Linked DNA regions of Psychrobacter arcticus 273-4. The protein of the gene in region 2 interacts with the protein of the main gene of each other region in a pairwise test. Links are inferred from orthologs where the notes say so. Each region holds a gene or a part of one and is shown on either strand. Other genes may lie near its edges.

What was found. Proteins that work in one complex are often made in the same cells at the same time.
Region 1: the proteins of PSYC_RS01520 (region 2) and PSYC_RS05600 interact in binary tests that used the Escherichia coli proteins (3 or more experiments, as listed by UniProt). The link is inferred for Psychrobacter arcticus 273-4 from one-to-one orthologs.

What each region holds. Positions count from the first base shown.
Region 1 is NC_007204.1:1,280,776-1,286,329, reverse strand. Bases 1-2,794 are described here. They hold PSYC_RS05600 (sulfate/molybdate ABC transporter ATP-binding protein), read right to left. Parts: upstream 1,862-2,794; coding sequence 1,139-1,861; downstream 1-1,138. Other genes in these bases: cysW (sulfate ABC transporter permease subunit CysW), read right to left, coding at 1,955-2,794; PSYC_RS05605 (ArsR/SmtB family transcription factor), read left to right, coding at 650-973; PSYC_RS05610 ((2Fe-2S)-binding protein), read right to left, coding at 171-362; bfr (bacterioferritin), read right to left, coding at 1-86. Also shown: more of cysW, read right to left, coding at 2,795-2,887; sulfate ABC transporter permease subunit CysT, read right to left, coding at 2,887-3,771; PSYC_RS05585 (sulfate ABC transporter substrate-binding protein), read right to left, coding at 4,028-5,125; PSYC_RS05580 (sulfate ABC transporter substrate-binding protein), read right to left, coding at 5,407-5,554. UniProt on the Escherichia coli protein: Part of the ABC transporter complex CysAWTP involved in sulfate/thiosulfate import. Responsible for energy coupling to the transport system.
Region 2 is NC_007204.1:356,147-364,662, forward strand. What follows is about bases 1,642-4,637. They hold PSYC_RS01520 (glutamate-5-semialdehyde dehydrogenase), read right to left. Parts: upstream 3,793-4,637; coding sequence 2,491-3,792; downstream 1,642-2,490. Other genes in these bases: PSYC_RS01515 (ribonuclease domain-containing protein), read right to left, coding at 1,642-2,325; PSYC_RS01525 (ABC transporter ATP-binding protein), read left to right, coding at 4,453-4,637. Outside these bases: glyA (serine hydroxymethyltransferase), read left to right, coding at 1-956; PSYC_RS01510 (barstar family protein), read right to left, coding at 1,206-1,580; more of PSYC_RS01515, read right to left, coding at 1,582-1,641; more of PSYC_RS01525, read left to right, coding at 4,638-5,250; PSYC_RS01530 (transporter substrate-binding domain-containing protein), read left to right, coding at 5,727-6,527; PSYC_RS01535 (transporter substrate-binding domain-containing protein), read left to right, coding at 6,614-7,543; PSYC_RS01540 (ABC transporter permease), read left to right, coding at 8,139-8,516. UniProt on the Escherichia coli protein: Catalyzes the NADPH-dependent reduction of L-glutamate 5-phosphate into L-glutamate 5-semialdehyde and phosphate. The product spontaneously undergoes cyclization to form 1-pyrroline-5-carboxylate.

The DNA of each region.
Region 1 (5,554 bases), 930 kb from region 2 along the record:
GAGTGGATGAAATACTGGTCACGAGCTGCAAGCTCACCACCTAATAAAAAGTTTAAATAATCAATCACTTTAGGGTTGCCAATCATCACCTACACTCCTGTATGTATCATTGCTTGTTATATGTATTCATAATTTTATAGATAAAGCGCCAATATATAAACAGTTAGTTTTTAAACAGCATAAGCCAATACATCGAACTTGGCATGATGCTCCTCTAGATAGTCATTTACCATAGGCTCACAGCATCCGCAGCAGGTTGCGACATCTAAGGTGTCTTTTAGACCATCTAACGTATCGATACCAGAAGCAATGGCGGCTTTTATTTGCTTTTCTTTGACATCATTACAGATACAGACGTACATAAGCGGGTTCCTACTGTGATTGACTAACGTATTATTAGCTATATTAACGATAATTATTAGCATTTACAATAGTGTTTGGTATACTTATCCATCATCTCAATCAAAACTTTATAGTTATATTAATTTAATTAATATATGTAACTGAATATAACAATCCGTGTAACTTTACGGTACTTAAGGTAGTAAAATGGCGATGAACTGTAAATTTGGTCGTTTATTAATCGATTTTATGGATAAGTGCTGCTATATTGTGCCCCTATTAACTAAATGTATATTGGAATTGATCCATGTCTAATAATAATTCTATGATACAACCGCTTGAGTTGTTTAAAGTATTATCTGACCCTACGCGCTTGAAGATTTTCCAAATCCTATATAATAAAGAATCACGCTGCGTCGGTGAGTTAGTAGAAATACTTGATCAGCCACAACCAACGATATCGCGTCACCTTAATCACCTAAAAAAACTGGGCATCTTAAACTGTGTTCGTGATGGCACTTGGATGTGGTACGAGGTCGCAAATGACTTGCCAGAATGGTGTCAAAATATTTTGGACATTACCTACAAGCAGGTATCAAGCAAAGAAAAAGCCATACTAAAATCCGCCTAATACTAGCCTAGCACTAATAGGCGCTGTGATAGGCAGTGAAAAATTTTGCTTAAAGATCTTTGGCTTATGTTAGCCCATAAAAAAGACCTCATGATGAGGTCTTTTTTATGCGGCACTGATATAGTTGAAATACTTTAAAGTCGCTACAGTATTCTTTATTAAACACTATACCAAGTCTAAGAAATCACTGACAAAGGCATTGGCTGGGCGATTGATCAATGCTTCTGAGGTGCCTACCTGTTCAACCCGACCATGATTCATCACCACAATCTCATCAGATACCGCCCTTGCCTCTTCTTGGTCATGAGTAACCATGATGCTAGTGATGCCAAGCTCATGATGAATGTCTTTTAACCAGGTACGCAGCTCTTTACGTACTTTGGCATCCAGCGCCCCAAACGGCTCATCTAATAATAGTAGTTTTGGCTTAACCGCAAGTGCTCTTGCCAGCGCAATACGCTGACGCTGACCGCCTGATAATTGATGCGGGTAAGCAGTTGCCACTTGTGGCAACTGCACCAAATCTAATAGCTCAGCCACGCGCTTATTGATATCCGCTTTACTTGGGCGCTCATTCTTTGGTAACAACGTCAGACCAAAGCCCACATTGTCAGCAACATTTTTATGGCGAAATAATGCATAGTGCTGAAACATGAAGCCGATATGGCGCTTTTGTACCGGAGTATTGGTGACGTCTAGTTCATCAAACAGTATCTGCCCAGAGTCCGAATACTCAAGACCGGCAATGATACGCAGCAAGGTGGTTTTACCGCAGCCTGAAGGACCCAATAAAGTCGTCAATTTACCCGTAGGTACCGTGATATTGATATCATCTAAGGCGGTAAAGTTACCAAATTTCTTATTAACGTTGCGAATCTCGATGCTCATAATGGTGTCTCTTATTATTTCTTTTATCGTAGCGTAGCAGATTGTTTTAATACTATGGCAAATAGCGGAAATGGCGTCTATAGACATGAATCGCTATGCTTTGCCTGCTGATTCTGCAACAGTAGCATTAGCACTGACTGGTAGTTCAGGCGCACTTATCAAACGTTCAGACTTAGCGAATTTGCGATCTTGTAGCTTGGTCATGATTTGCTGAATGAGTAACGTTACTAAAGCGAGTGCGGCAAGTAAGCTTGATAAAGCAAACGCAGCGGTAAAGTTATAGTCATTGTAAGCAATTTCGACCAGTAGCGGCATGGTATTGGTTTCACCGCGAATATGACCTGAGACCACACTCACTGCACCAAACTCACCCATCGCTCGCGCATTGGTCAATATCAAACCATACAGCAGCGCCCATTTGATATTAGGCAGTGTCACATGCCAAAACGTCTGCCAGCCAGTAGCACCCAAAGTCAGTGCAGCTTGCTCTTCACTATCACCCTGCGTCTGCATCAGCGGTATCAACTCACGTGCCACAAAGGGAAAGGTGACAAACAAAGTCGCTAAAATAATCCCCGGTACAGCATAGATTACCTGAAATCCCATGCTCTCAAGCCAGCCACCAATGCTAGAGTTTAACCCGAATAGCAAAACAAACATCAAACCTGCGACCACGGGCGACACCGAAAACGGTAAATCAAGCAAAGTGGTCACCAGCTGTTTACCTTTAAACTGATAACGGGTCACCAGCCACGCAATAGCAATACCCATCACCATATTAATCGGTAAGACAATTGCGGCAGTAATCAAGGTTAGCTTAATCGCCTGCAAGGCTTCAGGATCGACAAGAGAGGCGATATATAACTGCCAGCCACCCTTAAAGGCTTCATAGAACACGGCTAGCAGTGGCACAACCAACATAATAACCATAAATAACACAGCGATGGTGATAAAGGCACGGCGTATCCATAGTGTATCTTTGGTTGCTGGGTTGCTCTGGTAGTCGTAGATATTAGAGATTTGCATTAGCGAGCTCCTACACGGCGCGACAGCTTCCACTGTACGATATTGATGGTCAATAAAATCACAAAGGAGATTAGTAGCATAAATAATGCAATGGCTGATGCGCCTTGGACGTCAAACTGCTCAAGCTTACTAATAATGATTAATGGTAAAATTTCAGACTGCATCGGAATATTGCCAGCGATAAAAATGACCGAACCATACTCACCAGTGGCACGCGCAAACATCATGCCTGCACCCATCAATAACGCAGGCAATAGCTCTGGCAAAATCACCTTACGAAACGTGGTAAATCGATTGGCACCCAATACCGCTGCTGCCTCCTCAAATTCAACAGATAACTCTGCGAGTACGGGCTGTACAGCGCGGACGATAAAGGGAAAGCTGACAACCACTAAAGCCAGCCAAATACCCAATGGTGTAAAAGCCACTTGAATATCAAACTTGGCAAACCACTGCCCGATAAGACCATTGGGTGCATACAAAGTCGCAAGCGAGATACCAGTGACCGCTGTTGGGAGCGCAAAGGGTAAATCCACCAAGGCATTTATCAAAGATTTGCCCCAAAACTCATAGCGTACGAGCACCCATGCGACCAGTGTGCCAAACACCATATTGGTCAGCATCGCCAAAAACGACATCCATAGGCTTAGTTTAATAGCAGCGGTCACTTGCGGCTGGCTAATAGTACCCCAAAATCCCGTCCAGCCCATTTGTGTTGTGGTATAGGCCATCATGGCAAATGGCAGTACTACCAACAGCGACAAGCTAAAGACAGTGATGCCCATACTTAGCCCAAACCCTGGTAGCACATTGCGCTGACGCAAGCGTGTTAACCAACCTTTTCTAGGAAGGGGCTTATTAGTGGGAGATGTTGTTGCACTCATAGTGGTGTCCTATTGCCTAGCTGATGGTACTTATCGTAAGCACTCGGTCGTATCGATATGAAGAAAAAAGTATGATAAAAAGAGATTATGAATATGCTCATGGTATAAAGGACATAGCGTTGTCGGCCATGTCCTTTATGAGATTGACATAATTTCATGACGTCGTGCATTACTGATTAATCATCAAATAATGCAGTAGCCGCCCTTCAAATAAGTCACGGCTATTTAAACGTCGTTACTAACATTACTACTGGTATTACTGAGGCGCATTAACCGCCAACTTATCAAACAAACCACCATCACTGAAATAGGTGCTCATGATCTCATCCCATGTGCCAAACGCATCATTCGGACGGAAAGTGTCAATCGGTGGCAATTTATCACTGTTTTTATCCAATACACTCTTCACACTTGGGCGTAAGTATAAGTCAGCTGCCAATTGCTGGGCAGCATCGCTCCATAAGAAATCAAGATATGCTTTGGCGGCATCTGTGGTGCCTTTTTTATCAGTGACTGTTTTTACGATAGCCACTGGGCTTTCAGACTTGATTGAGTATTTTGGATAAACGATCTCAACTTGACCAACCCCAAAATCTTTTGCCGCAAGATTGGCTTCATTCTCAAAGGTCACTAAGACATCACCGATACCACGCTGTACAAACGTCGTAGTCGCTGCACGCCCGCCACTTTCATAAACTTTGACGTTTTTTAGCATGTCTTTAACATATTTTTCCGCTTGTGCTTCATCTTTATTAAAAGCATGTAAGCCATAACCATAAGCACCTAAGAAAGCATAGCGACCGTTACCCGTGACTTTTGGGTTTGCCATGACAATCTCAACACCCTCTTTGGTCAAGTCTGCCCAATCATTGATACCTTTTGGATTGTCTTTGCGCACTAAGAAGACGATGGTACTGGTAAAAGGTACCGCATTGTCTGGGAATTTGCTTTCCCAATCTGACTCAACCAAACCTTTTTTCTCAAGCAGCTCAATATCAGAGCCTTGGTTCATGGTCGCGACATCTGCTTGTAGACCATTTGCCACCGACAGTGCTTGTTTACTTGAACCACCATGCGACTGATTGATAAGAATATTACTGTTTGGGTTTTCAGCTTGGTAATGATCAACAAATAATGGATTGTAGTCTTTGTAAAAATCACGGGCGACATCATAAGAGACGTTTAATAGCTCGATGTCCTGCCCTTCTGTCGCTGCTGGTTTGCCCTCTGCATTGGCAGCCGGCTCAGTCTTTTCATTGTTACTACAGCCTGCGATACCTAAAGTGAGCGCCACACCGGCGATACTTAGGACGCTAAGCGTTTTATTTTTATAACCTGTGGTATATGATGTCATGGCTGCCTCAAAAATATGTCTGATAAGTAATGTAAGTATGCTAACAGCGCTATCTTATTATGTTTAATGATGAATATGTTTATGTTATTTCCAAAATGGAATAAAGGATTTGTAAATATAATATTATCAATGACTTAAATTTATCAGCAATGAATAAGCTAAATATTTTTAACCATAACTGCACTGTCTGCTGGTCATTTAGCCGTTTGACTCAGTCTCTCATCCAAGTTAAGAATGAATATCTGAATCAAACGGCTTGTCACTGACTAATCTAGTTACCTTTACTGCACACTTGCCAGCTTATCAAAACGCCCGCCATCAACAAAAAACGTCTCCATAATCTGTGTCCAAGGACCAAAGACACTCACCGGCTCAAACCTCTCAATATCAAGCAAGGTATCTTTATGGGCAGCAAGCACTTGCTCATTA
Region 2 (8,516 bases):
ACTCTGCTGTGTTCTTAGCACTGCTTGAAGCTAATGATACGGTACTAGGCATGAGCTTAGATGCTGGTGGTCACTTGACTCATGGCGCGCACATCAACTTTTCAGGTCTAAACTATAATGCAGTACAGTATGGTTTGGTCGAAGGCACTGGTCTTATCGATTATGACCAAGTTGAGAGCTTGGCAAAAGAGCATAAGCCAAAAATGATCATCGCTGGTTTCTCAGCATACTCACAAGTCGTTGATTGGGCGCGTTTCCGCGAAATCGCTGACGAAGTGGGCGCTTATTTGCTCGTCGATATGGCACACGTTGCTGGTCTTATCGCTGGTGGCGTTTACCCAAGCCCAGTACCATTTGCTGATGTGGTTACGACGACAACGCACAAAACTCTACGTGGCCCACGTTCAGGTATGATTTTGGCTCGTGATGAGAAACTTGCCAAAAAACTAAACTCTGCTGTCTTCCCAGGCAATCAAGGTGGCCCGTTGATGCATGTTATCGCGGCCAAAGCGATTTGCTTTAAAGAAGCCTTAGAAAATAACTTCAAAACCTATCAGCAGCAAGTGGTGAAAAATGCCCAAGCGATGGCAAAAGTCATCCAAGAGCGCGGCTATGAAATCATCTCTGGTGGCACTGAAAACCATCTAATGCTGATCAGCCTAGTGAAGCAAGAAATGACCGGTAAAGAAGCGGATAAATGGTTGGGTGATGCGCATATCACTGTGAATAAAAACGCCGTGCCAAACGATCCTAAATCTCCATTCGTAACCTCTGGTATCCGTATTGGTACACCAGCGATTACGACTCGCGGCTTCAATGAAGCGCAAGCAGGTGCTTTGGCAGGTTGGATTTGTGACGTGTTAGACAGCCGTGGCGATGAAGCAGCAACCGCTGAAGTGCGTAGCAAAGTAGAAGCAATCTGCAAAGAGCTTCCTGTTTATGCTAAAAACCAGTAATTTCTGATTAGTTGGTTTTAAAAGTCAGATATAAAACAACCGCTTAGCTTTTGCTAGGCGGTTTTTTTGATCCTATAAATTAACCTCAATTCGAGATATAGTCGGTGAAAAGTAATATCGATACAACACGTACTACTGGTGCAAATTTTTCTTGCTTGCTGTGCCTACGCAGACAGAGGCTGCAAAAAACTTACACCAGTAGTACTGTAGCGACTTTAAAGTATTTCAACTATATTTCAACTATAGCGACTAAGACAAATCATCGGACGCCACGACAATCCACAGTTGTGGTTTGCCAAATTCTTTAAATGCATCTTCTATGAGGCTTTTGAATACATTAAAATCTTCGATGTTAATACTTTTAACGGCTGTTAAATCAAGCGTCAAATACTCAATATCACTGTCTGTTAAGCAGTCCCACGCCGCATCCCAGTTATGACTAAACCAACTTGGGAAATTGCACGCTTTTGCTAAGCTGCGTAACAGTGTTTCTTTATTCAATCGCTCTTCCATAGGTATGGTGATTGATTGTTCAGGAATATTGGCAAATGCTTTGCTGTTTTTACCTTTAACAAGGTTTCGCTCAAGGCTGCTTTGATTCACATAGTAAATAGCTTGGGTCATATTATTTCACCTCCAGTTTTTGAAAGCTGTCGTAATGATCAAGGGTCAAGTAATAGATGGTGGGTGGGTGACCACCAGTAACAATACGCCGTGCACCGCGATGAGAAACCGTAGGCGTGGGTACAGTATATTCACGATAGTAACCTTGCGACTCCGCCGGTAGCTTGCCTTCTCGATTATAAAACTTGGTGCCATCTTTGTTAGGGTAAGAAAAAGGACCGCCTTGCTGAATAAGCGCAATGGTTTGATCTATCTGCGCATCACCAGTGATAGCCACTGCATTTGCGGTGCTAGCGGTTTCAATGGAGTTTTGCGTTAGGGTAGCTGGTGGCGTGCTATCTGCAAAAAAGCTGGATTTTATATCAGCAAAGAAGTAAACCGCAACAGCGATAATGGCAATCAAGCTGAATAGGGTAGAGAGGCTACTTTTCTTGTTTTGGCTTCCACGATTATTTTTACGAGTATGGTTTCGGTTGTTTTTTTGATTATGATTAACTGAGCTGCGATGAGCTGGATTTTCTACTGAAGTTTCTAAAATGCTCAATTCATCCGATGTGACTTCGGTGGCGCGCAACTGGTTTTTGTCATTGCGCTCACTATTGAAATAGACGCGTTGCCCTTCGCTAATAGGCTGCGCCATTTGCACTGATTTTATATGAAAAAAAACGTCTTCACTTTGATTGTCGACGTCGATAAAGCCATAGCCTTTATCGGAATTCCAGTGCTTAATTTTGCCACTTTGCATGGGTATCCTCGTCCTATCGATAGGTTTTTATCATGTAAAATAATGGCTATATGTCATATATAACATATTCATTAATAATAATAAAAAAACGCCAGCAATTAAGCTGACGTTCTGTAACAATTATACTGCAGGAGACATTATAAGTTGTAGTGAAGACGTAATAAATTAGGCACGTGTTTCGCCATGACCATAAACAATCCACTTTTGTGAGGTCAAACCTTCAAGCCCAACGGGTCCACGCGCATGAATCTTGTCCGTTGAGATGCCAATTTCGGCACCAAGACCGTATTCAAAACCATCGGCAAAACGGCTAGAGGCATTAATCATTACGCTTGCTGAGTCGACTTCGCGAATAAAGCGTTGCGACTTAGTATAGTTATCCGTAATGATGACATCAGTATGATGACTGCCATGGGTATTGATATGTTCAATCGCTTCATCAATGCCGGATAATATTTTAATCGCGAGGATAGGGGCGAGATATTCGGTATCCCAATCTTCAGCGGTGGCAGCTGATAGATGACCTTTAAGGGTAGTATTGTCATTCAGAATAGCCTGCGCTTTATCATCAAGACGCAGTTGCATCGCATCATCGGCTTTGACGATAGCTTCGGCAATTTTGGGTAATAGCTCATTAGCGATTGCTTCATCGACCAATAGAGTTTCCATGGTATTACAAGTCCCATAGCGGTGGGTTTTGGCATTGACGCTGACTTTAATGGCAATCTCAGGATCGGCATCACTGTCAATAAAGGTATGGCAATTACCATCTAGATGCTTGATAACCGGCACGCGCGCATCGCGGCTGATACGCTCAATCAACCCTTTACCGCCGCGTGGTACGATAACATCAACGTAGTCAGTCATGGTGATAAGCTCACCAACGGCAGCACGGTCTGTGGTCTCTAGCACTTGGACACTATACTCAGACATACCAACTTTTTTTAGTCCTTCTAAAATACACTTGGCAATCGCTTGATTGGACTCAAAAGCTTCAGAGCCACCACGCAGGATGATGGCATTACCTGATTTCAGTGCCAAAGAAGCCGCTTCAAGAGTGACGTTGGGACGCGACTCATAAATCATACCGACCACACCAAGTGGCACGCGCATTTTACCCAGATGAATACCCGACGGACGATACGTCATGTCTGTGACTTCGCCAATAGGGTCAGGCAATGCTGCAACGTCTTTTAAACCTTGTAGCATGCCATCAAAGCGAGCGTCATTTAACTCTAAGCGATCAAGCAGCGCAGCATCTAGGTCGTTTTTTTGACCATTGTCCATGTCGATTTTATTGGCAGACAAGATATCTTGCTTGGCATTCTTTAATACATCGTGAATCGCCATCAGTGCAGCGTTTTTATCGCCCGTATTGGCAGCAGCCAGTGCTCTGGATGCCGCGCGCGCTTCTTTTCCGACGTTTTGCATATAAGCGGTAATATCTGCGGTATTCATTTGACTCATAAATATACATCCTTATCGTTATAAATAGAGAAAGGTCAGCGCTCTAGTGGCGCTATGCTATTTAACATAGAGGAGATTAGGTCGATAGTAAAGCCGATTTTGTGAATAGAGGTTGCTTGTCCGTATATCATAGGCATGATTTAATCACTGATTATAATATAGTCGGTGAAAAGTAATATCGATACAACACGTACTACTGGTGCAAATTTTTCTTGCTTGCTGTGCCTACGCAGACAGAGGCTGCAAAAAATTTACACCAGTAGTACTGTAGCGACTTTAAAGTATTTCAACTATAGATACTGATATTGGAGAATAATAATGGCAATGAACAAATAAAACGCTTAGCAGACTGGCAAGTATAAAAGTTGGTTGAGCGTTGGATTGGTTGCAGTGGCACTAACCTTAAGTGCCTGTGGTAAAGAAAGATGAGCCAGCGGTAGCGACTGCTGAAGATGCAGAGGTGATGGACGGGACTGAAAGCGAAGAGCACGTCTCAACCTACTAATATGGCAGATAAAACAGCGCTCATGCTATTAAGATGATAAAATGAGGCCCATAATTGATTGTGCGTTATGGGCCTCATTTTATAAAAACTATATTATCGCCAAGCGCCTTTTTACTTCATGTTTTCACTCATATTTATTGGAAGTCTGCTAAACCATGCTTGATACTGCAAATAATCCGACTCGACCTATCGCTTTAGATTTACAAGATATTCATAAAAGCTTCGGCTCATTGGCTGTACTTAAAGGCGTATCTTTGACTGCCTATGATGGTGATGTTATCTCTATTTTAGGCTCGTCCGGCTCAGGTAAGTCGACCCTGCTTCGCTGTATCAATTTGCTCGAAAAGCCCAATCAAGGTCGCATCATTATCGGTAAAGATGAGCTGATGTTGAAGCCGGCTAAGTCAGGCGAATTGCAAGCGGCTGATATCAAGCAGCTAGAACACTTACGCGCCCGCGTGGGTTTTGTCTTCCAGAATTTCAATCTATGGCCACATAAAACGATTATTGACAATATCATCGAAGGGCCAATACAAGTCTTAAAAATAAAAAAAGACCAAGCCATTAGTGATGCTGAAAAGCTGCTCGATAAAGTCGGCCTGCTCGATAAAAAAGACGCTTATCCAGCGAATCTCTCCGGTGGTCAGCGCCAACGTGTTGCTATTGCACGCGCCCTTGCGATGCAGCCGCAAGTATTATTGTTTGATGAGCCGACTTCTGCCTTAGACCCTGAGCTAGTCAATGAAGTGCTTGCTGTTATGCGAGAGCTGGCAGCAGAGGGACGCACGATGCTGATTGTGACCCATGAGATGCGTTTTGCTCGTGAAGTTTCTAGCAAAGTGGTGTTCTTGCATCAGGGCGTTATTGAAGAGATTGGTACGCCTGAACAAGTCTTTGATAATCCTAAGTCTGAGCGTGTCAAAGACTTTATGGCATCACATCGTCAAAATTAATCCATTGCTAAAATCTGGTAAGATTACAGTCTTGGTAATAATTATTTAAAACACTAAGATTGCACATCGGTAAGTATATTAATGGGTTTATTACTCAATAATCACAGTCGGTATGCAAAACGTTTGTTTTTGATATTCCACTCAGGTATTATCAAAAGACCTGTGAGCGGGTATGAACAGCACTTGCCCATATATCTATATATAGTTGAAATACTTTAAAGTCGCTACCGTATTGCTGGTGTAAATTTTTTGCAGCCTCTGTCTGCGTAGGCACAGCAAGCAAGAAAAATTTGCACCAGTAGTACGTGTTGTATCGATATTACTTTTCACCGACTATACCTAATAGCCTGAATATCCAGTTACCTAAATCTGAGTGGCTTGTCTGGCAGGGACGTCAGAGAAAATATACCAGAACGCTGTATTAAAAATTAGAGATTAAAAATTATCTTAAAAATCCATCAGAATTTAAGGAACGTATGATGTCGAATTCTCGCCTATTGTGGTCATCGATGACCGTTACCGCCGCGCTCGTATTAGGTGCTTGTAGCCAACCTGCTAATGACGCTGCTGATACCAATGCAGATACACCGGCAGCAGGAACCTCTGGCAAGACCATTCGTATTGCGACTGAAGGCGCATACCCTCCTTTTAACTATACCAATGCCGATGGCAGTTTGGCGGGTTTTGATATTGACGTTGCCAATGCTTTATGTGAGCAGATGCAAGCCAAATGTGAAATTGTCGCTCAAGATTGGGACGGTATTATCCCGGGTTTATTGGCGCAAAAATATGATGCGGTCATTGCCGGTATGTCTATTACTGCCGAACGTCAAGAAAAAGTCGATTTCAGCGAGCCTTACTTTGCTAATACGATGGTTTGGCTGACCGACACTAAAGGCAGCTTTGATCCTAAAGTCATCAAGAATCTGACGCTTGGTGGTCAACGCTCAACGACGCCGGGTGCTTATTTACAAGATAATTATGAAGGCAAAGACGGCAATACCGTTAAGCTTTATGACAGTTATGACAATGCTTATTTGGACCTAAAGTCTGGTCGTAGTGATGTGGTGCTGGCTGAAAAAGTATCTGCCAAATCATGGTTAGCAGACAATCCTGAAGGTTTTGGTATCGTTGGTGATGAGATTGACAATGACGATAATATTGCCATTGCTGTGCGTAAAGGCGATGCAATTAAAGAAGACTTTAATAAAGCGCTGAGTGAAATTCGCAGCAATGGTGAGCTTGCCCGTCTTGAGCAGAAAAACTTCGGTCAATAAGCTGTAATCATTATCGTCGATTGATAATGTCCGTCTTAAGCGGCGGATATATATACGGCTGGTAAATATATTAAGGAATACCCACTATGATAGTTGCAATGACCTCATTAATGACAAAAAAAGCCTTGTGGTTAGCACCATTAAGTGCTGCCATGCTGATGCTGGCAGGTTGTAATAATAGCGCTGCACCGGTAGAAACTACTGAGACAGATGCCGCAACTGACGTGCCTTTAAATATCAAAATAGCGACAGAATCAAGCTATAAACCTTTTAGCTATACCGATGCAGATGGTAAGTTAATCGGCTATGAGATTGAATTGGTCGACGCGCTTTGTGCGCAAATGAAAGCTAAATGTGAAGTCATTTCGCAAGATTGGGATGGACTCATTCCAGGTTTGAATGCGCAGAAGTTTGATGCTGCTATCGCTGGCATGTCAATCACCCCTGAGCGCAAAGAAGTGGTCGAATTTAGCGACCCTTATTTTCATAGTGGTATTATCTTAATCGGTAAGAAAGGCGATGATGTCAGTGTTGACGCTCTAAAAGGTCAGCCTATTGCCTCACAGCGTTCAACGGTTGCCTCGCAATATCTACAAGATAAACACGCTGACGCTGACATCAAACTTTATGATACCCAAGACAACGCTTATTTAGATCTAACGTCAGGCCGTGTGCGTGCGATGATGTCTGATAAAGTAACTGGTATCGACTGGCTAAAAACAGAAGCCGGTAAAGACTATGAAGTAAAAGGTCAAGAAATCAGCACCAGCGATGATGCGATGGGTATTGCTTTCCGTAAAGGTGATCCATTGGTTGCTAAATTCAATAAAGCCTTGGCCGAGTTAAAAGACAATGGCACTTATGATCAAATCACGGGTAGCTATTTTGGTACCAGCTCAACCACTGCTGCTCAAAAAGCAGTCGCTGCTAATGATATCAAAGAAGTAGTAGTCGTAGATAAAGGTAATGTAGAGGCTGATGCGGTGATTGCTAAAGAAGAGCAAGCGCAACGCTAACAGAAGCGCCAGCTATAGATAGCGCCGCACAATAAAGGCTCAGTAGTATTGCCGTATCCAAAACTGCATGAATAGTGTCTTGATAAGCATGAGGACATCGCCATTATGGTGATGTCTTTTTTTTATAACAAACCATTCCGTTTTAAGCATTATAGACGGTCAGTTTTTATCAAATTTAGCTGATTTATTTGATATTTGTCGTGATATAGTTGAAATACTTTAAAGTCGCTACCGTATTGCTGGTGTAAATTTTTTGCAGCCTCTGTCTGCGTAGGCACAGCAAGCAAGAAAAATTTGTACCAGCAGTACGTGTTGTATCGATATTACTTTTCACCGACTATAAGTGTCTATTTAGGCAGTGCTTTTACGCGTGAGTATTAACATAGCAGCGAATGAATATGATAAAATCAGCGCTCTTTTTTGCTGTGTCAATTACCGCAGCAATAATCGTATCAATCTAGCGTCCATCTACGACGCAAATGACTCATACTTACTGGGTCTAAAATACGTTTATTAGCTGTGCTCAGCTATTGATGCTGATTCTTTTAACTCATATTTTGCAATTTGCTAATATAAAGAGACTGAGTGGATAATTGTGTTTGATTTACAAGGATTTGGCGCGCTCTTATTGAGCGGTGCTACCGTCACTATACAGCTTGCCGTGACCAGTTTGATCATCGGCATGGTCTTAGGCTTGCTCGGTGCCACAGCGAAGCTGTCTAATATCTGGCTGCTGCGTAAGATTGCGACCGTGTATACCGCTACGATGCGCGGTATTCCTGAGCTGCTATTGGTGCTGTTTATCTATTATGGCGGCTCTATATTACTGATGAGTATCCTCAAAAAGTTCGGCTATAACGACTATGTCGAAATTAGCGCTTTTTGGGGCGGCGTGATGGCATTGTCTATCGCTTTTGGTGCTTATGCGACCGAAATCTTTCGTATGTCGATTCAAGAGATTCCGATAGGACAG